2 regions of the Bacillus sp. FAU20 genome follow, and region 2 is predicted to be linked to the other one. Evidence: riboswitches for the same ligand, from Rfam matches in the RefSeq annotation. Region 2 holds a riboswitch; the other holds the start of a gene.
What was found. A riboswitch is a leader RNA that binds a small molecule or an ion and turns the genes downstream of it on or off. The one in region 2 is predicted to bind preQ1.
Positions count from the first base shown of each region.

Region 1: linked by a shared signal. The riboswitch ahead of AC0OM3_RS16590 (QueT transporter family protein) and the one ahead of queC (7-cyano-7-deazaguanine synthase QueC) in region 2 are both predicted to bind preQ1.

Region 1 is NZ_JBVYHY010000021.1:541,533-553,760, forward strand. It holds gene AC0OM3_RS16560 (LysE family transporter) at 1-225, opposite strand, end outside; gene AC0OM3_RS16565 (YqcI/YcgG family protein) at 350-1,078, opposite strand; gene cspB (cold shock-like protein CspB) at 1,342-1,539, shown strand; gene AC0OM3_RS16575 (DUF2564 family protein) at 1,659-1,907, shown strand; gene AC0OM3_RS16580 (zinc-finger domain-containing protein) at 1,941-2,117, opposite strand; gene AC0OM3_RS16585 (ribonuclease H family protein) at 2,130-2,789, opposite strand; gene AC0OM3_RS16590 (QueT transporter family protein) at 2,938-3,426, opposite strand; PreQ1 riboswitch class I at 3,433-3,477, opposite strand; gene AC0OM3_RS16595 (aldose 1-epimerase family protein) at 3,610-4,482, shown strand; gene AC0OM3_RS16600 (reverse transcriptase-like protein) at 4,552-4,938, shown strand; gene AC0OM3_RS16605 (DMT family transporter) at 4,952-5,857, shown strand; gene AC0OM3_RS16610 (DUF6123 family protein) at 5,860-6,120, opposite strand; gene AC0OM3_RS16615 (cysteine hydrolase family protein) at 6,304-6,864, shown strand; gene AC0OM3_RS16620 (GNAT family N-acetyltransferase) at 6,899-7,759, opposite strand; partial or broken gene AC0OM3_RS16625 (DUF7507 domain-containing protein) at 7,882-12,228, shown strand, end outside.
Region 2 is NZ_JBVYHY010000021.1:785,079-797,306, forward strand. It holds gene queF (preQ(1) synthase) at 1-299, opposite strand, end outside; gene queE (7-carboxy-7-deazaguanine synthase QueE) at 319-1,035, opposite strand; gene queD (6-carboxytetrahydropterin synthase QueD) at 1,028-1,519, opposite strand; gene queC (7-cyano-7-deazaguanine synthase QueC) at 1,519-2,181, opposite strand; PreQ1 riboswitch class I at 2,275-2,318, opposite strand; gene kinB (sporulation sensor histidine kinase KinB) at 2,525-3,733, shown strand; gene AC0OM3_RS17885 (DUF6254 family protein) at 3,745-3,861, opposite strand; gene AC0OM3_RS17890 (DinB family protein) at 3,963-4,496, opposite strand; gene AC0OM3_RS17895 (M3 family oligoendopeptidase) at 4,634-6,328, opposite strand; gene AC0OM3_RS17900 (MarR family winged helix-turn-helix transcriptional regulator) at 6,485-6,931, opposite strand; gene AC0OM3_RS17905 (DUF3149 domain-containing protein) at 7,127-8,623, shown strand; gene AC0OM3_RS17910 (aspartyl-phosphate phosphatase Spo0E family protein) at 8,653-8,934, opposite strand; gene AC0OM3_RS17915 (divergent polysaccharide deacetylase family protein) at 9,409-10,179, shown strand; gene cbpA (cyclic di-AMP binding protein CbpA) at 10,364-10,987, opposite strand; gene AC0OM3_RS17925 (class II aldolase/adducin family protein) at 11,113-11,742, opposite strand; gene AC0OM3_RS17930 (NEAT domain-containing leucine-rich repeat protein) at 11,989-12,228, opposite strand, start outside.

The DNA.
Region 1 (12,228 bases), 240 kb from region 2:
GCAATACATGAAGGCTTGTACATATGTATACATAAACACAGAAGATAAACCGAAATAAATGAGAAGCATAAATAAAACATCTGCAGTCATTCCGCCAATTCCAACAACCCAAGCGTGCCAAAACCCACGTTCGATTCCTCGTTTTAACATTTCAATATTAATTGGCCCTACTGGCGCAGCCAATGATATACCTAATACGATTTGCTGTATAATTGCTCCAAACATCGCTCTATCCTTTCTACTCTCTTTACTACTAGTTAATGATGTAATTAAAAAAATAGACTAGCTTTCATAATAAAATACCCTTTTTTATCCAAAATATACAAAAGAACCATCTAGGTGATGGCTCTTACTTTTCTATCCTATGAAGAAAAGGACATTTCCCTTTTATTAGCTCTACATCGTCTCCTATGAAATATTGTTTCCATTCGCGATGCTCTGGGTCACCATAATGACTAATGTTAGGATGTTTCGGCAATTGATCCCACTTTTCAACTCGCTCACGGACCATTTGTCTTGAATATGCTCCTTTAGGATGATCTCCCTCTAATCCATCAAAAATAGTGCGTGGCTGAAACCCAATAACGAGTGAATTCCCTAAATATCTAGTTTTTCGTTTTTTATAAGCTGGCGCATTTCCAAATGCGAATATTGGCTCACCACCAAATGAAAATTCCCATAAATAATGGTCTGGATCTTCAGGAATTTGCTTTGGCCATGCTTGATTATCGTTTTCATGTAAATACTGTAACACTTTCCAAAAGGAATCACGGTAATATTCGAGTGATTGTTCTTCACATTCCGGTTCTACAAAAAGGAAAAAGCCCCTTCTTACAATCGGCCTCTCTTTCATTAACTCTAAAAAAGATAACATTGTATGTGGCAAATGACTCCAATCATTATGAGAAAGAAATGAATAACGAAGTTCATTCTTTTTCAAAGCTGTTAAACCGAAATAACATGGAAAAGTTGGTTCTAACACGACACTTGAAAAAATCTCAAATTCTTTTGCAACCCAATCCGGTATATCGGTTCTCGTTCTCATTCCTTCATTGTCTAATAAGTAAGACTTATTCATTCTTTCACCTCATTATGTATAGCATTCAATTAAGAATATTACATACTCGGTCTGTCCTATACCTATTTAAAAATTTGACTGAAAAATTATTTAAAAATACAAAAAAATAAAATCGCTTACTTGACTAAATTCTCCCAATTCGTGTATATTTAAATTAATCATTTAGCAGAATATTCAAGAATATAGCATTTTTAGTTTATATTATTTTTTTAAATGAATTTCACTAAATGAAAATAGTAAACGCTTTTAGGAGGAATTGTAACATGCAAGGAAAAGTAAAATGGTTTAACAACGAAAAAGGTTTTGGATTTATCGAAATGGAAGGCGCTGACGATGTATTCGTACATTTCTCTGCTATTCAAGGAGACGGCTACAAAGCTTTAGAAGAAGGTCAAGAAGTATCTTTCGATATTACTGAAGGTAACCGCGGACCTCAAGCTGCTAACGTAGTAAAACTTTAATCCAACATATAACAGGAGGTTACCTTACTTGGTAACCTCCTTTGTTATTCCTTTGTATATTTCCGTTTTACAGAGCAAAAACTATGTGAAATGCGCACTATACAAAGGAGGAATTATTAATGGGATCAGAAGTAAATGATTTTGAAGAAGTGAAATTCCGTGTAGAAACAGCACAAAAAATGGTAGGATCAGCAACAATTTCAATGGATCCAGATACATTAGAGCATGCTACTACTGCTGTAGAAGCCGCTCGCTCTCAGCTTGAAATTATGAAGTCTGTTGCAACAGATTTAGATGAGCCGTTTCTGATGAATGAGGAAAAAAAATTAAGTCAATGCGAGCATCAATTAAATGAAGCGAAGCACTAAAAAACATCCAGAGAATTTTCTCTGGATGTTTTTTCATGACAGCTGTTCTCCATACTTTTTCAACATTTCTCCAACTGTACATTGCCTGATACAAAATGAATGAGCGTAATACTTACTATTCGTCTTTCGATTATGTTCTCGCAAAAAACACCCTTCACAATACGTTTCTAATAAGTCATTTACCTCTGTAATGAGTTGCTTTTTATCCACCTTTGCACCTCTCTATTCGGTTATTTCTTTATGACTATCAATAACTGTTCCTTCTAATGCTTGCGTAGCTAATTGATGTGCTTCTTTATTTTGTTTTCTAGATATCGGCTCACATACAAGTTTTAATTTCATTTGCTTCGCCTTTTGTTCAATTTGATCTAAATAATGATTTAAATGTTCATCATAACAAGGCCATTCTCCGGCTAATTGCTGCAGTACCACTTGTGAGTCTCCGCGAAGTGTAACTGCTTCATACTTAATCCCTAGTTCCTCGAGTATATTCATACCGTATAATAATGATGCATATTCCGCTTCATTATTATCATATATACCTTCTATATATGCATTGCGGCGAATGCGGTAGTTTGTATTTCCTTTTTTATAATACACACATATACCAACGCCAGCCTCTTTCGTTTGCACATCATACCCCCCATCAAAATAAACGTGTATTTCTTGAGGCTCTTCCTCCACTTGTTTACTCAGCTTTTTCATTTCCTTTAATGACCATTCGGCATCCATTTCATCGTAAAATAGTAGTTCTTTCACCCTACCCGTTTTCTCAAAATCCTCTGCAAATTGAAGTACTTCTTCTATGTTCATATAATCTGTCGTTAATTCCGTCTGCAAACCGCGCTTTGTTTTATACAACCAATGAATTTTATATTTCATACTAGATTCCCCTTATATAAGACTTCTTATATGTAGCCAGCTAATGAAAGCCTCACTTTATTTTATTATATTGTATCAATAGTCACAGCATTATATTCAATGTGATTACATACAAAAAGAGCTATCCCTATAGGAATAACTCTTTCATCTATTGCATAAATCTTTCAAATTGTACTCGCTTGTTAATCCAGTACATTACAGGCATACCAATCGCCATGACAACAAATTCACCGATTGCACATGTTAACCAAGACAACATAAATGGTAAACCCAATGCAAGATGAAGTTCAATTGCAATCATAAACATTGTAATTGTAAAGATAACTGTATTAAAAATCATACGAGCCCAAACACCTTTAATAAATCGCATAGAAATAATCGTTGCAACTAATGCAAGAATAGATTGCCCTACTCCAAATACTAAATCGTAAGCGATCATAGGTGAGAAAAAGAGATTCGTTAAAAATACACCTAATACAATTCCGTAAATTGCTTTCTTATTAAATACAACAAGATGATTAAACATCTCTGAAATACGAAACTGTACATTCGTAAAGCCAAATGGCTGAATAAGCATAGAAACAGCAATATATAATGCCGCTAAAATACCATTACCGACTAAAGTTCTAATATTCATGACAAAATCTCCTTAGTTTTTTTACGTGGGATGGTTTCGAACCACGTTATTCGTTTTTTAAGCAACAAGATTATATTTTACGTGGTAGCCCCTCTTTCGTCAATAGATTCCTATCGTGAACTACCTTTTTTCTTTTAGACAACGTATAATGAAACATATGAAAGATTTAGGAGGTTTCACTTCATGACAGCAACAATTCAAAATGAAAAAGTGATCGTTTCCATTTCTGACAAAGGTGCAGAATTACAGAGCGTTCGCTTAAAAGAAGACAACATAGAATATTTATGGCAAGGTGATTCTACTTATTGGGGGCGCCGCGCACCAATTTTATTCCCAATTGTCGGTCGATTAGTAGATAATACATACTACGTAGACGGTAAACCATATTCATTAACACAACACGGTTTCGCTCGTGATCTTACTTTCTCTGTGAAAGAACAAAGCGAAACAAAGATCACTTATATCGTTACTAGTAATGAAGAAACATTAAAAAAATACCCATACGAATTCGAATTACTCGTTTCTTATGAGCTAGATGGACAAAGTGTTCATGTAACATACGAAGTAAACAATCCTACTTCAAAAGAGATGTTCTTCTCAATCGGAGCACACCCTGGATTCAACTTGCCTTTATTGGACGGTGAATCATTTACAGATTATCACTTATCGTTTAATGGTTCGGAACACTTAGAAACCAGTGTATTAGAAGGACCTTATCTTTCAAACAAAAAGCAATTAATCGCTGAAAATACAAATGAATTGCCACTTACATATGATTTATTCAAAAATGATGCGCTTATTTTTGAACATATGAATACGAATGAAATTTCGATTCGTTCTCATAAACATAATAAATTTGTAAAAGTAGAATTTGACGGATTCCCATTTGTCGGCGTATGGACACCAGGGGATAATGCACCTTTCTTATGTATTGAACCTTGGTACGGAATTGCCGATGAAGTAACTCCAGCAAAAGATTTCAAGGAAAAAAAAGGAATTCAATCTTTACAAGCGAATGAAACATTTACATGTCGTTATAGCATTACAATCGGCTAATTACTCTATCCCCTACTTCAAAGAAACATATAAGTAGGGGATCATCTTATCATTTGGAGGTTTCTCATTTTGATTGAAGTATATATTGATGGTGCATCAAAAGGAAATCCTGGTCCTTCTGGTGCGGGAGTATTTATTAAAGGGGTTCAACCAGCTGTACAATTATCATTACCCCTCGGGACAATGTCCAATCATGAAGCAGAATACCACGCTTTACTTGCGGCATTAAAATATTGCACGGAGCATAATTATAACATTGTCTCTTTTCGTACAGATTCGCAACTTGTCGAGCGAGCTGTCGAAAAAGAATACGCAAAAAATAAAATGTTTGCACCTTTATTAGAAGAAGCACTGCAGTACATAAAAAATTTCGACCTCTTTTTTATTAAGTGGATTCCAAGTAGTCAAAATAAAGTTGCTGATGAGTTAGCTAGAAAGGCTATCTTACAAAATTAACGGAGGTATGAGTGTGAAAAAAGATTGGATTGCTCCTCTTGCTTTATTATTTGTCTCTTTTATTTGGGGAGCTACGTTTGTTGTCGTTCAAAATGCTATGTCTTTCGTTGGTCCATTTACTTTTAATGGTATTCGCTTTTTATTCGCCGGAATTATTTTATTATTCGTTCAAATGATTTTCGCAAAAAAAACTTCAAAACAAGATATAAAACAGAGTAGCTTTGCTGGATTAATCGTTGGATTCTTTTTATGTGTTGGCTATGTGTTACAAACATTCGGCTTACTTTATACAACTTCTTCAAAAGCAGGATTCTTAACAGGGCTTAGTATCGTTATGGTACCTATTTTGTCTTTTATCTTTTTAAAACAAAAAGCTACTATTTTTATCGTAATGGGCATTGCTGTAGCAACAGCAGGTTTATACTTATTAACAGCTGGTGATTCATTTCAATTAAACATTGGAGATATACTCGTTCTCGGTTGCGCGGTTGCTTTCGCTACTCATATTCTTGTTAATGGCTTCTTCTCTAAGAAAATATCACCTTTATTGTTAAGTACGTCGCAAGTGTTAGCTGTCGGTATGTTTTCTTCTATTTGCGCCTTTTTGTTTGAAGATTGGGAAAAATTACTTTCAGCAGCACTATGGACGAATTCTTCCTTTTTATTCGCCCTATTTCTAACTTCTCTATTCGCAACATCCATTGCTTTTTTCATTCAAACATCAGCGCAAAAACATACGTCTCCAACGAGAGTAGCCATTATTTTCGCAATGGAGCCCGTTTTCGCTGCCTTAACAGGCGTTCTCGTTGCAAACGAACAACTTTCTATTTCCGCTATTATCGGATGCCTCTGTATTTTCCTAGGCATGGTGTTTGTTGAATTACCTTCCAAAACAAAAAAAGAAGCGCAGGCTGCGTGAAGTTACGCTTGTAACTTCCGCATAAAAGCCTTAGCGCTTTTTTTATCTGTAATCTCTTCTTCTTTCAATCGTTCTAATAACGCAACAAAATAACTCCCATCAAACTGTAACTGATGTTTAATTGTCGCTTCTATTGCCGCGTTCACAATTCCATCAGATGCACCCGTATATCCTTGTCCGAACATAATAAACCCTTGTGCTTCCTCTGATAGTTTAAATCCTTTCGTATGTAAGAATGAAAGATAATCTTCTACTGTTTGCATGCTATTCCCACCTACTCAAAAATTCTCCATCTCCTATCATACATGTTTTTACAAGCTATGAGAATGAAATTTATATGACAACTTTGTAAATCTATCCGAAGTAGACGATAGAGGATTTCCTTACAATATAAAAGAATATGTAACTGGTAACTTATTTTATATTAAAGGGGATAGGGATATAAAATGAAACAAGCACTATTAATTATTGATGCGCAACAAGAGTTAATGGATGGAAATGAAAAAGAAAATGCAGTTTTTCGTAAAACCGAGTTACTATCCACACTAAATACAGCTGTGCAGAAAGCAATCGATGCAAATGCCCTTATTGTTTTCGTAAGAGATATCGATGTTGCTTCTGGTAGCGGTGAGGGATTTGAAGTACATAATGAAATTCAAGTACCTCAGTCTGCAATCCTTATTAATAAAGCAGCAACGAACGCATTCTATGGCACTTCTTTACTTGAACTTTTAAAAGAAGAGAAGATTGGCCATATCGTTATCGGTGGATGTAAAACAGAGCATTGTATCGACACTGCCGTTAGGACAGCAACTGTACAAGGATTTGACGTTACATTAATTAAAAATGGTCATTCCACAACTGATTCTAACGTATTATCTGCAGAGCAAATTATCTCTCACCATAATAAAATTCTACATGGACATTATAATGTGGATCATTTTTCAGTTGTTAGGGATGTCGAGGAAGACCTTTTTGTACCTATTCATGATCAATATCGTGATTAACGAAAAAGAATCCTTCATTCAGAAGGATTCTTTTTTATCCAAAAATTTGCGCTGCAATACTATATAGTTCACCATTTCTTTTTAATAACCGATTACTATTTTTCATCATAATTGGTGGTGTATTCACCTTTTTAAAACCAGCAATCTCTAATTCTTTCATGAAATCGTTCTTTCCTTCTGGTACATCCATTCTTAATTTTCCATTATGCCCTCTTACTAAAGCATGTACTATTTTCATTGCCATTTCATCATTTTTAGCAACGATTGGCCCTATTATTTTATTTTCTGGCGTTTGTATACTTAAACCGTAACCTAATACACTTTGTTCCTCATCCTTTACAACGATACACTGTTCACTTTGCATAATTCTTTTCGTTAAAAACTCTTTTCTATTTGTTCCAAACGCATATTCATCTAATTTTATTAGTTCTTCTAAATCACACTCTTGATAATTCATTATATAATCTTCATTTTCTATACAATAATCATTCACATTGTACGAGTTACATATGTATTTAGAAACATAGCTTACTGCTCTAAATCCTAATTTTTTATATAAAAATTCCCCCTCATCCGTAGCAATAAGCATAATGGCAGTTTGAGCCGATACGCTCTTCATGCATGCATTCGTTATCGTCTTTCCAATCCCGCGTCCCTTATAATTCGGATGTACAATGACCATTCCGATAGATGCTAATTTCTCTTCATATAATATTATTGCCGCACTAGCAATGAGTTCCTCCCTCTCATTCCACACACCGTATACAATACCTGAGCTAAAAATAGTCTCAATTTCTTCCCTGTTATAATCCCACCCAATATAAGAAGATAACGCTACAATGTCCTCTATTTTTTCTTTCCTAAGACGTTCTACTCTAATTTCCAATTTAATCATACTCCATCCCCTTATCTAGACATTTAAATCATTATTATCAAATCAACTTGTACATGTTTCCATTTATTTGTCACGTACATATCCTATTTTGACCAAGACTATATCGGAAATGAGGTGACAACATGCCCATTACGAATCGATTTTCTACCACCACTAACGGCGCACTCGCTATTACAGGAAATACTTTAGGATTAAGTAAAATTAGTAATCAAAACCGTGCTGGTACAATCGGAGCAATTGGTGCATTCGCAACTACAAATACTGCTTTACAAGTACCTACTTTTCCTGCTGGTACAACGTTAAACTATACACAAAATAGTTCTACCGCTCTTTTAAATATACCTGCTGGTAGTACGATTCTTTACGCAGAACTCGTTTGGGGTGGAAACTATTTATCTCGTGATCAAAACATTACGAGTGTATTAGGAAACCCGGTTTCTTTTACAACACCTGTTTCAACATACTCGATTACTCCTTCAGCTGTTACAGCTTCAAATCAAACTTTCGTTTCAAATTCTATTACATTTGGCTTTTACACTCGTTCAGCAGACGTAACAACCCTTATTCAAGCTGGAGGCTCTGGTTCTTATACTACGGGAGCTGTCCCTGGACTTGTAGATCCTATAGATGCTTCTAATGGAACAATTAATTCAGCTGGATGGACGCTTATCGTCGCTTATCAAAACGGGACATTACCAGCAAGAAACTTAACAATTTACGTAGCTGGAAACCGTGTTTCTGCTGATACTGGTAGTGCAGATGTAGCTGTTTCTGGATTCTTAACACCTTCAGGAGGACCTGTAAGCGGGAGATTATTTTTAAGTTCTATTGAAGGAGATGCAGATATAACAGGGGATCAAGCGCTATTTGGACCAAATTTCAGTTCATTAAATGCTTTATCTGGGCCAAATAATGCTGTAAATAACTTCTTCGGTTCTCAAGTGAATAATGCTGCAGGAAACTTAGATACAACTGGGACATTTGGAACGCGCAATCAAAGTGCCGCTACAAGCACAAATATCTCCGCAGGCCGGCAAGGTTGGGACATTACTTCTATTGATATTTCTCCTTATTTAACAAATTCTCAAGTGTCCGCCGCAATCCGTTTAACGACTAACGGAGACGCTTATATGTTGAATACAGTCGGTTTACAAATCAACATAAATTCACCTAATATTCAAGCAACGAAAAGCGTAAATAAAAGTGTTGCGGCAATTGGAGACGTTCTCACTTATACAGTTACTATCCCTAACACCGGACTTCTTCCTGCCAATAACGTTATTTTTACAGACATCCTCCCTAACGGTACTTCCTTTATACCTGGCACTGTAACAATAGATAATGTCCCACAAACGAACGCAAATCCGGCCGCTGGTATATCTCTCGGAACCATTAATAATGGTGCTTCTCGTACAGTAACTTTCCAAGCTACTGTCGTTTCTCTTCCAAGTCAAAATCCTATCTCTAACACTGCTAATATTACATTTCAATATACACCAATCGCCGGAGGAACAACCTTTAACGGTCTTGCAACAAGCAACTCTGCTGGAACACAAGTTAACCTCGCAGATATTAATGGCACAAAATCAGTCAACAAACTTTTTACAGATATTGGTGAAACGTTAACTTACAGTATTGCCTTAGCTAATATAGGAAATATCGCGGCAACGAACGTTATATATACGGATCCGATTCCTAGCGGGACTACTTTCATTCCAGGGAGTGTAACTGTTAACGGGGTTACTCAAGCTGGCGCAAATCCCGCTACTGGTATATCAATTGGATCTATTGCTGCTAATTCTACGACTACGGTTTCATTTCAAGTATTCGTTCCTTCTATCCCGCAAACAAATCCAATATTAAATAGTGGTACAACAACTTATCAATACATTCCTGTGCCAAATCAACCGGCAGTAAGCGGGACTGATACGACGAATATTGTCTCCACTCAAGTGAATAATGCTACTGTAACAATGACGAAAGCAGTAGACAAAAATTTTGCAGATATTGGTGATACACTAACGTACACTGTTTCCTTTACAGGTACAGGTAATACGAATGCGAATAACGTTATTTTTACAGATGTCATTCCTACTGGAACAACTTTTGTTCTCAACAGTGTAACAATAGATGGTACGACACAAGTTGGAGCAAATCCCGCTACTGGTGTGAATATAGGATCTATTCCAACTGGCACAACAAAAAATGTTTCATTTCAAGTAGTAGTAAATACAATTCCAGCGTCGAATGTCATATCTAATGGTTCAAGCGCTTCTTATCAATATACCGTCAATCCTAGCCAATCACCCGTTACAAAAAACATTTCTTCTAATCTTGTTTCTACTCAAATTAACAATGCGAATTTAACAGTAACAAAATCAACAAATAAACAATTTGCTACAATTGGCGAAACAATCAGTTATACAATTCTTATTACAAACAGTGGAAATACAGCTGCAACTAACGTGCAACTAACAGATCCACTACCAAATGGAACGATATTAACTCCTGGTACTGTAACACTAAACGGTGTTTTACAAAATGTAGATTCTCTCATTGCTTTACCTATAGGAACAATTCCTGGCGGAGCTACTTTTACTCTTTCTTTCCAAGTAACAGTCATCAATATTACTCCCCAAAATCCTATCATTAATAATGCATTCGCTTCTTACCTATATACTGTAAATCCAAGTGTGCCACCAACTTCAAAAACAACAAATTCTAATTCTGTTACATCAACAATTAGAATAGCAAACCTTCAGGCTACTAAGTCTGTAGATAAAACATTTGCGGAAGTTGGAGATGTTTTAACTTATACCTTTTCTCTTACAAACGATGGAAATGTTGCGGCGAACAATGTAGTACTATCCGATTCAATCGCGAATGGTACTGTCTTTATACCAAACAGTGTTACGATTAACAATGTTACTCAACCAGGCGTTACACCAGCTAGCATCAATATCGATAGTATCAATGCTAATACTACAATTACAGCTTCATTCCAAGTATTAATAACTAGCATCCCAAATCCAAACCCTATTTCAAATAGCGCTTCTATTTCCTATAACTTTATCGTGGATCCTAATGCTTCCCCTGTAAGTAAGAACACAACTTCAAACACTACATTCACTCAAGTAAATGACGCAAATGTCGTTTCAACCAAAGCAGTGGATCGAGCGTTTGCTACTGTTGGGGATGTATTAACTTATACCGTTACTTTGGCAAATGCAGGAAGTGTTTCCGCTGATGGTCCTACTTTTGTTGATACGAATCCAGACGGTACTACCTTTATCCCAAATACTTTCCTTATTAATGGTGTACTCCAAAATAACGTCGATCCAAATGTCGGTGTTCCGTTACCTTCTATTCCTGCTAACGGCTCACTTACCGTCTCTTATCAAGTAACTGTCACCTCTTTACCAACACAAAATCCAACAATAAATTCATCTAGTACACAGTATAGCTTTATTTTGAACCCAGGAGATCCACCAACGATAGAAACATCTTTAAGTAATACTGTAAGTACACAAATTAATTTAGCAAATGTAATTATTTTCAAGGATGTAGATTTAACTATCGCTGATGTTGGGCAACCAATCACATATACAATTGCCTTAGCTAACCCAGGAAATACTCCAGCAGATAATGTAGTCGTTACCGATATACTTCCACCTGGTACGACTCTCGTACCAAATAGTATTTTTATAGGGGGTGCTTTACAGCTAGGTGCGGATCCAAGTGCCGGCCTTCAAGTTGGTACGATTCCAGCAGGCGGCATTACAACAATTGTTTTCCAAATTAGTGCAAATAGTTTACCTTCACCAAATCCAGTTCAAAACAGTGCTGCACTTCAATATAGCTTTATCGCAGATCCAAATTTACCTGCTGTTGTCAGGAACGCTATTAGCAATATCGTAGCTACACAAATTAATACTGCTAATATTGTCGCTACGAAACTAACAAGTACAAATTTCGCTGATGTTGGCGATGTCATAACTTATGCAACAATTTTAACGAATAGCGGCAATATCCCCGCCTCTAATGTAACGTTTACAGATATCATTCCAGCTGGTACCACCTTTCTTCCTAATACTGTAACGATTAACGGTGTCCCTATAGCTAATGCAAATCCTGCTAACGGCATTTTAATTGGTACAATTGGAGCAAATTCATCACGTACTGTTGCATTCCAGGTTTTTGTACCAACTATTCCTAGTCCAAATCCGCTTACGAATCAATCGAGCACTACATTCCAATACATGTACGATCCATCCAAACCAGTTGTAATGCAGATCGTGGCCTCTAACACTGTACAGACAATTATTAATAATGCAACGATTACCGCTGCAAAATCTGCAGATAAACAGTTTGCGAACGTAAATGATATTATTACGTACACGACTACTTTAACGAATAACGGGAACACACTTGCATCAAATATAGTCTTTACCGATGCAATTCCAAGCGGG
Region 2 (12,228 bases):
CAATCTTCGTGGAAATCACCATGATTGCGGAAACTAAATAAATACAACTTTAAAGATTTACTCTCTACCATTTTTTGCTCTGGAATATAGCTAATATAAATTGTTGCAAAATCTGGTTGTCCTGTTTTCGGGCATAAACTTGTAAATTCAGGACAATTGAATTTTACAAAATAATCACGATTTGGATGATTATTATCAAATACCTCTAATATTTCTGGGCTATATTCAAATAAATATTTTGTATTTTGATTTCCTAATAATGTTACATCTTTTAAATCTTCATCTAATCTTCCTGCCATTTTTAAACATCCCTTCTCATTATACACCGCGTTTATTTCCCCATACTAACGCATGAAGCTGAGGCAATACTTTTGCATCATTCATCTCTTTACAATTTACAGCTTTATCAATCAGCCACTCATACTTATCTAATAATTTTTTAATAAGCATCGCATCATCCACTGTTTTTGTATCATCGTTTCCTACTTGCAAGAAAAATGGTACCTTTGGATAACGTTCGTGCATCTTAACTGCATATTCAAAATCATAATCATCGAATACTACTACTTTTAAACTAATATCTTTTCCTGCTAGTTTCTGAATCATAGCATCTAACTTCTGAAAATCTGTTTTCATCGTCGAACTTGGTGGTTTTGGCGAAATTGTTACCTCATCAATTTCAAGTAACCAATCTTGCCACTTACTCCCTTGTGTTTCAATTGCCGTTCGCATTCCATTTTCTTTTAATATAGAAAGAAGAAACTCAATATTTTTCAGTAATGCCGGATTTCCACCTGAAATCGTAACATGAGAAAAATTTTCTCCTCCAATTGCAACAAGCTCACTCCAAATATCTTCTGCTGTCATCTGTCTAATTTGATCTTTAGCTGATCCATCCCACGTAAAAGCAGAATCACACCAAGCGCAGCTATAATCACAACCAGCTGTACGGATAAACATTGTCTTTTGCCCTACAACCATTCCTTCACCTTGAATAGTCGGACCGAATATTTCTAAGACAGGGATTTTACTCATCGAGCATCCACTCCCGTCTTACTTCCGCATAACTAGTCGGTGTCTCAAATAGACGAACGAATTCAACGCGAGCTCCCTTATATTCGTTCACACGATTCTCTTTTGTTAGTGCTTCTGCCATCTTTTCATAAATCCAAACGACCATATTTTCAGCAGTCGTATTCATTGCTGGTAACGTTTCGTTTAAATAACGATGATCTAAATGAATTTCTATTTCATTTTTCCAAATTTCTTTTATATCTCCAAAGTCAATTGCAAGACCTATTTCATTTACATATCCACTAATTCCAAATACAACTTTATATGTGTGACCATGTAAGTTTTTACATTTCCCTTCATAACAGTGTAAATGGTGTGCTGCATCAAATGTAAATTCCTTACTGACCATTACTCTTTTATTATGATATTTGAGTTGTTTACGCTGAATATCCTTGTCCATTTTTTGCAAATTCTCTACGATGCGAAATCCAAAAAAGTTATCCATTAGTTGTTCGCTCCTTCGCGTTCTTGCAGATACGTATCTAATCCTGCTTTACGAAGTTGACATGCTGGACATTCACCGCAACCATCACCAATGATTCCGTTATAACATGTTAATGTTTTTTCTCGAACAAACTCAAATGCTCCAAGTTCATCTGATAATTTCCATGTTTCAGCTTTATCAATCCACATAAGTGGCGTGTGAATGACAAACGGATAATCCATAGATAAATTTAATGTAACATTTAACGATTTCACAAACACGTCACGGCAGTCTGGATAACCGCTGAAATCAGTTTCACATACACCCGTTACAATATGACGTGCTCCCACTTGTTTTGCTAATACAGCAGCAAATGATAAGAAGAGTAAATTTCGTCCATCTACAAATGTCGATGGCAATTCACCTTCTTCATGTGTAATCTCCATATCCGTTCTCGTTAACGCATTTGGAGCAAGTTGATTTAATAGACTCATATCTAGTACCGTATGCTTTATTCCTAGCTCTTTCGCAATTTCCGCTGCACAATCAATTTCTAGCTTATGACGTTGATTGTAATTAAACGTTACAGCTTCTACCTCTGCAAACTGCTCTATTGCCCAAAATAAACATGTTGTACTATCTTGTCCTCCACTAAAAACAACAACTGCTTTTTCTTTTTTCATTACACTCATTCTCCTTCTCTACTATAAATAAGAAGAAAGAACGTTCTTGAACTGTCACAATAAAAAAACAAAACAATACCTAAGGATATTGTTGTTTCCATAGTTTTTTATAGAGGGAGTTCGCGAACCTCTCCCGCGCGGTGCACGGAATTTCTTCTTTCATTGACACAGCTTATTGTAACATATTGTATACTAGCGTAAAAATTTCTGATTTTTCGGTTATTTTTCATTTCATTTCTTTCATTTTATAGTATGATTAATTTAATATAAGAAGAGAGGGGGCATCCCACTGAAATCCTTTATTATTTATCTCTTTTTAAATATATTATTCATCCTGATTACAATGCTCGTATATCATTTATTTTGGAATCAAAAAGGGAAACGCTCTCCTAAATTAAATTCAGCTATATTTATTGTACTCTGTTGCCTCGCTACCGTACTCTGTATTACATTTGCAGCAAAAATAAATAATGGTTTTCAATTTGATATGCGCCATATTGTATTAATTGTCGGTACATTAACGGGAGGGCCTATTGCTGGTGGTTCTATCTTAGTTGTATTAAACATATATCGCTTATTATTAGGTGGGGTAGGTGTTTTCCCATCTCTTATCGGTTCTGTTCTTCTATTTATTGTTCTACTATTAACATATAAATTTTTCAATCGAACTTCTAATCGTATAAAAATAACACTTGCTATTATCTACAGTCTCACATACGGATTTAGTTGGATACCCTTCTTCCTTTCCAAGGTTACAAATAAGACTGATTATATACCGCATATTATTGTGTATGAGTTATGTTCAATGCTTGGTACAATCCTAATTTTATATTTACTACACATATTACAAACTCAAGTTCGTCTCCAAAACGAACTTATAAATGCTGAAAAGTTTCATTTAATTGGTGAAATGGCAGCATCTATCTCTCATGAAATTCGCAATCCATTAACTTCAACGAAAGGGTTTTTACAACTGTTACAATCAGATACATGCACTGAGCAGGAACGAAAATTATATATTGACATTGCCATTAACGGCATCGAACAAGCAAATCATGTTCTTACAGATTATTTAACCTTTGCCAAACCTAGCATTGAAAAAGAGCAAACATTACAGTTAGAAGAAGAATTACTACATGCATTGTCGTTAATTACACCGCTTGCTAATTTAACAAATGTACGTACTCATTATATAAAGCAAAGCACTTCTTTTTTTATCGCTGGAGAAAAGCAAAAACTAAATCAATGTTTATTAAATATTTTAAAAAATTGCATTGAGGCTATGCCAAAAGGCGGTGATCTTTATTTCACATTAGTTCCTGATCATAAGCATATTCAGTTATATATAAAAGATACAGGAGTCGGTATGGATTCGGAACAAGTAAAACGTCTTGGCTCTCCTTTTTATTCAACGAAAGAAAAAGGCACTGGACTTGGAATGATGGTCGTATTCAGTGTTGTTCAAGCTATGAATGGAAAAATTGATATTATAAGTGAAAAAGGAATCGGTACAACCTTTTTATTAACGTTTCCACTCATACAAAAAACGTGATGAAATACTCATCACGTTTTTTCTGTTCCTTCAACTAATTCAGCAAAAGCTTTCACTTTTCCGTGTGGTTGTTGATTTTCTTTACGTGCTTTCCAGGCGCGCTCTTCTTCTCGCTTCTTCTTAGACATGTTTTTTCAACTCCTTCTTTTCTTTCTCCATGTAGTATTCCAAAATAAGAAAGAAAACTATGCACGTATCAAAAAAGAAGTGGTTTCCCACTTCTTCCACTTTAGCGCTGCAAAATTGCATGTTTCGCCTCTTTTAACTGCGTAAGATGTCTTTGTTCATGCAAATCAAGAAATTGAACCCATTGATACAAATTCAGATCATTAAAAACAGGATGCTTTAATCCATTTTCAAATAGATCTTTTTCATCTATAACACTATGAAGTGCGTGTAATAGTTCTTGTCGTGAATGTTCTAGCAATTGAATTCCTTGCTGTTTTTTCATTAAAGTTTCTGTTGGTTGCATTTGCTGAGGAGCTTCTCGTTTATGTGTGCGATCAAGCGTAAGTTGGAGGTCTTTAAATGGAGTCATGTTTCTTTCATTTTTTTGTAAAGCATATACAAGGGCAGACGTGACAGATTGTTCAACTAAATGCAAGTGGTGTAAAATTTGAATAATACTCCATTTATCACGGCGTGGCTTTACATTCACTTCGGTGTCATTTAACATTTCAATTTCTGATAATAGCGTGCTTCGAGTAGACTGTAATGAGTTTACTAAACTTTCTAAACTTACATCCATATTAGATTGAAGCATACTTGTTCCCCCCTTTTGTTGGTCAAAAGAGGTGCTCCTTATTAGAAACACCTCTTTAGTATTCTGAATTTTCTTTTATTATCTCATCATTTTCCCATTATGTCGATGTTAAACATGTGAAAAAAAGTGCATGTTTTTTACAATTTTGTGTCGTCAATCGCATGTAACCATGCTTCAATTTCTGTAATAACACTTTTCACACAGCCTTCGGCAAATGGTGATGTTAAATTTGCAACTTCTACTAATTCTAAGAACGATTTACTTCCACCTTGTTGGCACAGATTCACATAATCTTCCCACGCCTCTTGTCTATTATCTCTTGCACGTTTCCAAAATTGTAGCGCACAAATTTGAGCAAGCGTGTAATCAATATAATAGAACGGTGAGCTATAAATATGCCCTTGACGTTGCCAAAAACCACCGCGCTCTAAATAATCATTATCCTCATAATCACGATGTGGTAAATATTTCTTCTCTATGTTACGCCATGCTGTCTTACGCTCTTCAGGTGATGCTTCAGGATTTTCATATACATAATGTTGATATTCATCAACAGATACACCATAAGGTAAAAACAGAAGTGCTGAACTTAAGTGAGAGAAGTAATATTTATCTGCATCTTCTTCAAAGAATAGCTTCATCCATGGCCATGTAAAGAATTCCATACTCATAGAGTGAATTTCACATGCCTCATATGTTGGCCAATTATATTCTGGAATTTCAAATTTACGACTTTCATATACTTGAAAAGCATGACCCGCTTCATGTGTTAATACATCAATGTCACCAGATGTTCCATTGAAGTTTGAGAAAATAAATGGCGCTTTATAATTCTCAATATATGTACAATATCCGCCACCAGCTTTTCCTTTTTTCGCAACTAAATCTAATAAATCATTATCTAGCATGAAATTGAAAAATTCATCTGTTTCAGCCGATAACTCTTTATACATTGTCTTTCCATGATCAACAATCCAATCCGCATCTCCTTTTGGAGTTGGGTTACCTGTAGCAAACTCATAGTTTTCGTCGTAATAAGCTAACTTCTCTACACCGATACGTGCTTGTTGTCGCTTTCTTAATTCCGTTGTAACGGGAACGATATAATCCAGCACTTGCTGACGGTAATTAGCCACCATCTCCGCATTATAATCTGTACGGTACATTCTTGCATATCCAAGTTCAACAAAGTTTTTGAAACCTAAAGATTTTGCGATTTTCGTTCTCACTTTAACAAGTTCATCATAAATACGATCTAGTTCTTCCTCATTTCCAGCTAAAAATCCGTAGTATGCTTCACTTGCTGCTTTACGTTCGCTTCTTTCTTTTCCTTGCATAAACGGAATCAGTTGCGATAACGTTCTTTCTTCTCCAGCAAAGTCAATTTTTGCAGATGCTAATAACTGTGTATATTGCGATGATAATTTATTTTCTAATTGTAAATCTTTCACGACTTCATCTGAATATGTTTTTAAATCACATTCTGCTAGAGCAAATAATTGTTTTCCATAATACGCCTCTAATTCTTCACGAAATGGAGAATTAATGAGTGCCTTATAATATTTTGTACCATATCCTTGTACAACTGGAGAGAATTCATCAAAGAAATCCTGCTCCTCCTTATAAAAAGTATCCGTCGTATCAACAGAATGGCGAATGTAACAAAGGTTTCCCATTGTACCGAAATCGTTGCGAATTTCATTAATTGAATGAATGACTTGTTTTTGTTCTTCTACAGTTTTTGCGTTATCAAACTTCTCTAAAGCAACAGTAAATTTCTCTTTTAACTCTTCAATATTTGGGCGTTTATATTCATAGTCTTTAAATGACATGAACGAGCCTCCTCTCCATTACATACCTTTATTATAATTCAATACGTATTCTCGAATTCCCTCTTAATTTTCAACAAAATTCGGCAGTGACTGCCCTGAGTTCATTGCAAATAAAAAAGCCTTGGATTTACTTATCCAAAGCTCCTTTGGAACATATTATTTTTCATACTTCCCAATTTTTTTTAATAAATCAAGTAATTCATCTTTTTCATCTTTCGTTAACATTTCAAAAGACTGATGTATAACTTTCTCATGCCCCGGAAAAATAGAAGCAATAAAGGTCTCGCCAGACTCAGTTAATTGCGCGTAAATAACACGTCTGTCATTCGGACATGGGATTCTCTTTACTAATCCCTTTTTCTCCAGCTTATCTACAACATATGTAATGCTGCCACTAGCTATTAAAATGCGCTCACCAATTTGCTGAAGTGGTTGACCGCCTTTATGATATAGCAGTTCTAATACAGCAAATTCAGTTGGATTTAACCCGTTACTTTGTATAGATTTATTTGTAGTATCCATAACAGAACGATGTACACGAGATAATGCAATAAATACTTTTAAAGATTGAGAAATATCTTCTCGTTCATTATTTGATGTCATACAACTTTCAACCCTTCACTTAAATTCTCAGCAATAAAAAGAAAATGCCACTTCATACTTCATGTGAATTCCGAATGAACATTCACTCATTCATTTCCTCTCCCCTAATATATTAAGAATCATTCTTGAATAAAAACATGACAATTTTAACATAGTTTATATATAATGATAATAAAAAAAGAAGGAGTACCACATTTGAAAGTCAAATTCCAAAGCATAATTATATATATATTGCTTGTTATCCTACCGACAATAGGGATTGGTGCTACATTTTATTCGTATCATACATATAAAATGAAACAGGAAAACAAATTATCCGCTCATACAGTTCTCTTTTTATATAGAGATTATTTGGATCATCATCTTGGTGAAGCAATTTCTGCTTTAGACATGCTTGCAAAAGTTGTAGGCACCGAGACTGGTAATATAAATGGCATTAAACAAATTGTACATGATACAGATGGAAACGATGCACGCTTTTCTGGTCTATATTACGCTACACCAGAAGGAGTCATTACAATCGCATCTGAAGATGAATCAAAGCCTATAGATGTTTCAGACCGTAAATATATTCAAGACGTGCTCCAAACTAAAAAAACCACTGTATCATCAGTCATTACTGATCGCGTTCTTGGACATAAAGCTATTATGATTGCTGCTCCCATATTTAATAAACAGAAGGAGCTCTCAGGATTATTATTAGCTAGTTTACGCTTTGATTACATTTCATCTTCTTTAAATGCCATTAAACCACAATACCATTTTGAGGTAACTGATAAACATGATGTAGTTTTTCTAACCGATGATAATAACGACACAAGTGATACGCATTCTAATATGCTTACTACCCCACTCCAAAGATTAAATTGGAAGGTCTCTGTTTCTCCATTACCTATTCATCAAAAAACCTTATACCAGTGGGTTACAATAGAGTGTATCGCTACTTTATTTTTAATGTCTATTTTATTTTTACTTGTTCAATACATGTTGTTAAAACGTCAAACAAAACTTGAAAGACAACAAAATGAACTACAGAAAATTGAATTAGTTGGAACTTTTGCAGCGAGTACAGCACACGAAATCCGTAATCCTCTTACTGGAATTAAAGGACTCGTCGCTCTATTAAAAGAGAAATATAAAGATGAGCAAGATCAGTTCTACTTTTCCGTAATTGAACAAGAAATAGAGCGAATCAATGAAATTGTAAGTGAATTTCTTATTCTCGGAAAGCCAACCGCCATCATCGAACAAACATATGATGTAAGAACAATTCTAAATGAGATAGCATTAATTATTCAATCTGAGGCGAATTTACATAACATTGTATTCCATTTACATTTGCCAGACCATCCTGTTCATATCCGTTGTTCGAAAGACCATATGAAACAAGTGGTTTTAAACATTACAAAAAATGCAATTGAGGCCATGACTTCTAGTGATACACTAACCATTGTAGTAAAAAACAATGAAACACACGCACAATTGCAGATTACAGATACTGGAAAAGGGATTCCGCAACATATTCAAAAACACCTCTTTCATCCGTTCTTTACTAATAAAGATACTGGAACAGGTCTTGGACTTGTCATATGTAAACGAATTGTAGAGATGTATAATGGGCATATTTTTATTGACAGTACAGAAAACGAAGGAACGACAGTTCATATCGAAATTCCGTTACACATAGTATAATTATCCTTATCCTATAAGGGTAATTATACTTATTTCATAAAACCAGCCACAAGCATTCGCCAAAAATTATTTGATTTTCCTTCATACCCGATTTGGAAAATAGGTATTTTTATAATTGAAAACCATTTCGGTGTTTGTTTGTCTTTATAACATTGATATTGTAAAATAAGCTTGTCCAATTCTTGACTAACTTGAATTGTCTCCCTACTATTTAACCCACTTGTTAATCCTAGTTGAATCATTTCTTCACGTTTCATATGAATATCACGTGAAAGCTTTTCTAATGTGTACTTCCTTTTTACAGTAAACATCCATATCCCCCTTATTATACTTCCATGCTCTTAACTTCACTTCTCCATTGACTTTTTTAACTACTTAATCATATGCAAATTTGAAGAATCAGAAATTTTAACATTTTCTCCCTGTAATTTACAAATCTTTACCCTCACTTTGAGAATTATTACAAATTATTCTATCTTTGTAAATACATTCGCAATAATAGACATTTTTTTCATCTTGTTTTTTTATAAATTCTACGTAAACCGGGGATTCTTAATTTTCCACCTACTTTTCTTCGACATTTTTTGTTTAATTTATATAAAAAAGCAAAACATAATGATGATTGATAAAGTGAAACTTTAATCAGTGTTTTTTGTTCAGCCCCCACTGATTATTAGCATTCACCAATCGGGTAGGCAGTGAATCTCCCACCTATCCAGCCCAATGTTGAGGTGGGAGTCTTACTACCACAAATAGCGGGATAACAATAGAAAGGAAATATTTATATGCGAAAATATACGATTGCATTATTCATCATTGTTTTGTTTTTACCGTCCTTCTTATTTCCTATTCAAGCAAATGCTCATACGAATAAAGTTGCTATTGTCATTGATGATTTCGGTAATAATATGAAGGGGACTAATCAAATGTTATCACTTCCCATTCCACTCACTGTTGCTGTTATGCCTTTTCTTCCTTCCACAAAAGAAGATGCAATAGCTGCCCATAAGAAAGGCCATGAAGTTATTATACATATGCCAATGGAACCTATAAAAGGCAAAAAAGAATGGCTTGGGCCGAAAGCAATTACAACTGATTTAAGTGATGAAGAAATAAACAACCGACTTGAACAAGCGATTCAAGAAGTACCGCATGCAATTGGAATGAACAATCATATGGGCTCAAAAGTAACAGCGGATGAAAGAATTGTTCGCCTTATACTTGCTGCTTGTAAAAAACACGGTTTATTTTACTTAGATAGTAAAACTAACCCTAATAGTGTCGTCCCAAAAATCGGAAAAGAATTAGGAGTTCCTATTATTGAAAACCAACTATTTTTTGATGATGTGTATACAGCAAGGCATATTTCAAAACAAGCCCAATTACTCATCAAAAAAATTCAAGAAAAACCTATTATGGTAGCTATCGGGCATGTGGGTCCTCCAGGTGAAATTACATCACGCGTTATTGAAACTTCTATCCCTAAAATTCGTGAGCATGCAGACTTTATTTTCTTATCTGATCTAGCATTATCCCCGCCTCCTGTTTCAAAATAAAGTTCATTACTCACATAAAGTGAAACTTTAATTAGCCCTCACCAATCGGGCTTTTACGGGCAACACCCGCCCACCTAACTTCTTTGCTTTCACCAAATTTTGAGACATGGATTTTACTGCCCACAAATAGCGGGACAAAAAAGTACCTATCTATATATAACAGATAGGTACTTTTCTTTTTAACTTAAATATAATCTACGTGACTCACTCTGAATCCTTTTTTCTCTATTTTTCCGATTAATTGCTTTAATTTTGTTTCATCTAACTCATCTGATATATTTACAATAACGCGGCGGATATATTGATCACCGTTATCTAGCGTAAATAGGCCACCAATATTATATGCTTTTAACAATGTACCAAGCTCTTTAATCGTTCCTTTACAATCTTGTGTTGCAATTGTTAATATATAACCACCTGTTCGCATACCAAATGAATCTTCAATAACATCAAATATATTCGAATGCGTTAACATACCAACAAATTCATTATAATCATTTAGCACGGCTAAAAACGGAAGCCGACGAATTACATAAAAAGCTCTGAAGAAGGAATCCTTTTCAAAAATAAATGCATTAGAATCAGCGAGCATATCTCCTGCACTTACATGCTCTAATCCGCTATTGCATTTTTTTTCTAATAAATCTACTTTATAAATAATCCCCGTGAATTTCTTCTCATCTTCTGCTAATACTGGGATGGCTCGAAATCCCGTTTCGTTCATCATTTGCAGTGCCTCTTCACCAGAATCATTTATCTTGCAAAATGTTACTTGCTGTTTTGGCAGAAAATGATATTTAACTCGCAAAATATGTTCCTCCTTACATGTCAACATGTAATCTATATATAATAAGGAGACCTATATTTTATGAGTGAAATTATTTTTAAAACGCTTTCATTTATTATTAACTTGTAGCCATGTCACATCCATTTTTATATAACAGAGCTCCTTGCACCCTTAATCATTAATAACTTTACATGATAGTTCATTAAATATTCTATACCCTCTAACCATTTTTTCGCTTCTTCTGGCGTTTTTCCCCACACAATCATGCCATAATTATGAACAAGAACTACCCCTCCACCTTCAATGAAATTCGGAACATTGCTTTCTAATAAATCAGCGAATTTTTTTTCATCTTCTACAATTGGAATTGTCATTTCTGTTATACCTTCTTTTCCGAAAACACGCTCCACACTGCGTTTATCGAACGTTACTTCTCCTTCTTCCCCATATAACTCTGATATTAAATGACTATCTACAGTCTGCACTTGTAAAATACATCCTGCACTACTTTTTTTATAAATATCCGCATGCATAAATGACTCTGCAGCTGGTTTTTCTTCATTTTCAAATACTGACTCGCACATGCAATTTACGACAATAAAATCTTCTTCCGAAAATAGCCCTTTATCTCTTCCCTCAACGTTTACTAAAAATGTTAACGGCTCTTTTGACGTACATAGCGATAAGCTAATTTTGGTACCATAAAACCAATCACGAAGTGCCAATTCAGATTTCACATCTTTTAATTCATTCCATTTCTTCAGAAAAAATAACATTTCGTCACCCCCGGCATAATATTCATATAAGGTTCGAATCCTTTCTATGTAAAAGGAGTATTTTTTGATTATTCTAAAAATTTAATTGAATTATCACATGAGAACGCTTTTTTGTCAATATAGTTTCGTCGTTCTTCTTTAAAATAGGCTATTCATATGTCTATACTCCTATCTATTTCCTATTTCATTTTGTACATAAAAAATGCGCTATTCTTTAATTAAAGAATAGCGCATTCTCCTCATTTTTTATTTCTTTATTGCATTATATAAAAATTGCGCATATTGTTCACGTGTTACGAAATTATCTCCTAAAAAATTCCCTTCCCCGTCACCTTTTGATATTTTATTATCTACTAAAGCTTTCACATACCCTTTCGCCCAATGGTCATTTGGTATATCTTGAAAATTCTCTGTACTATTTTCATTTTCTTTTAACTGAAATACTCTTTGTAGTACTACTGACATTTCATATCGAGTTAATACTCC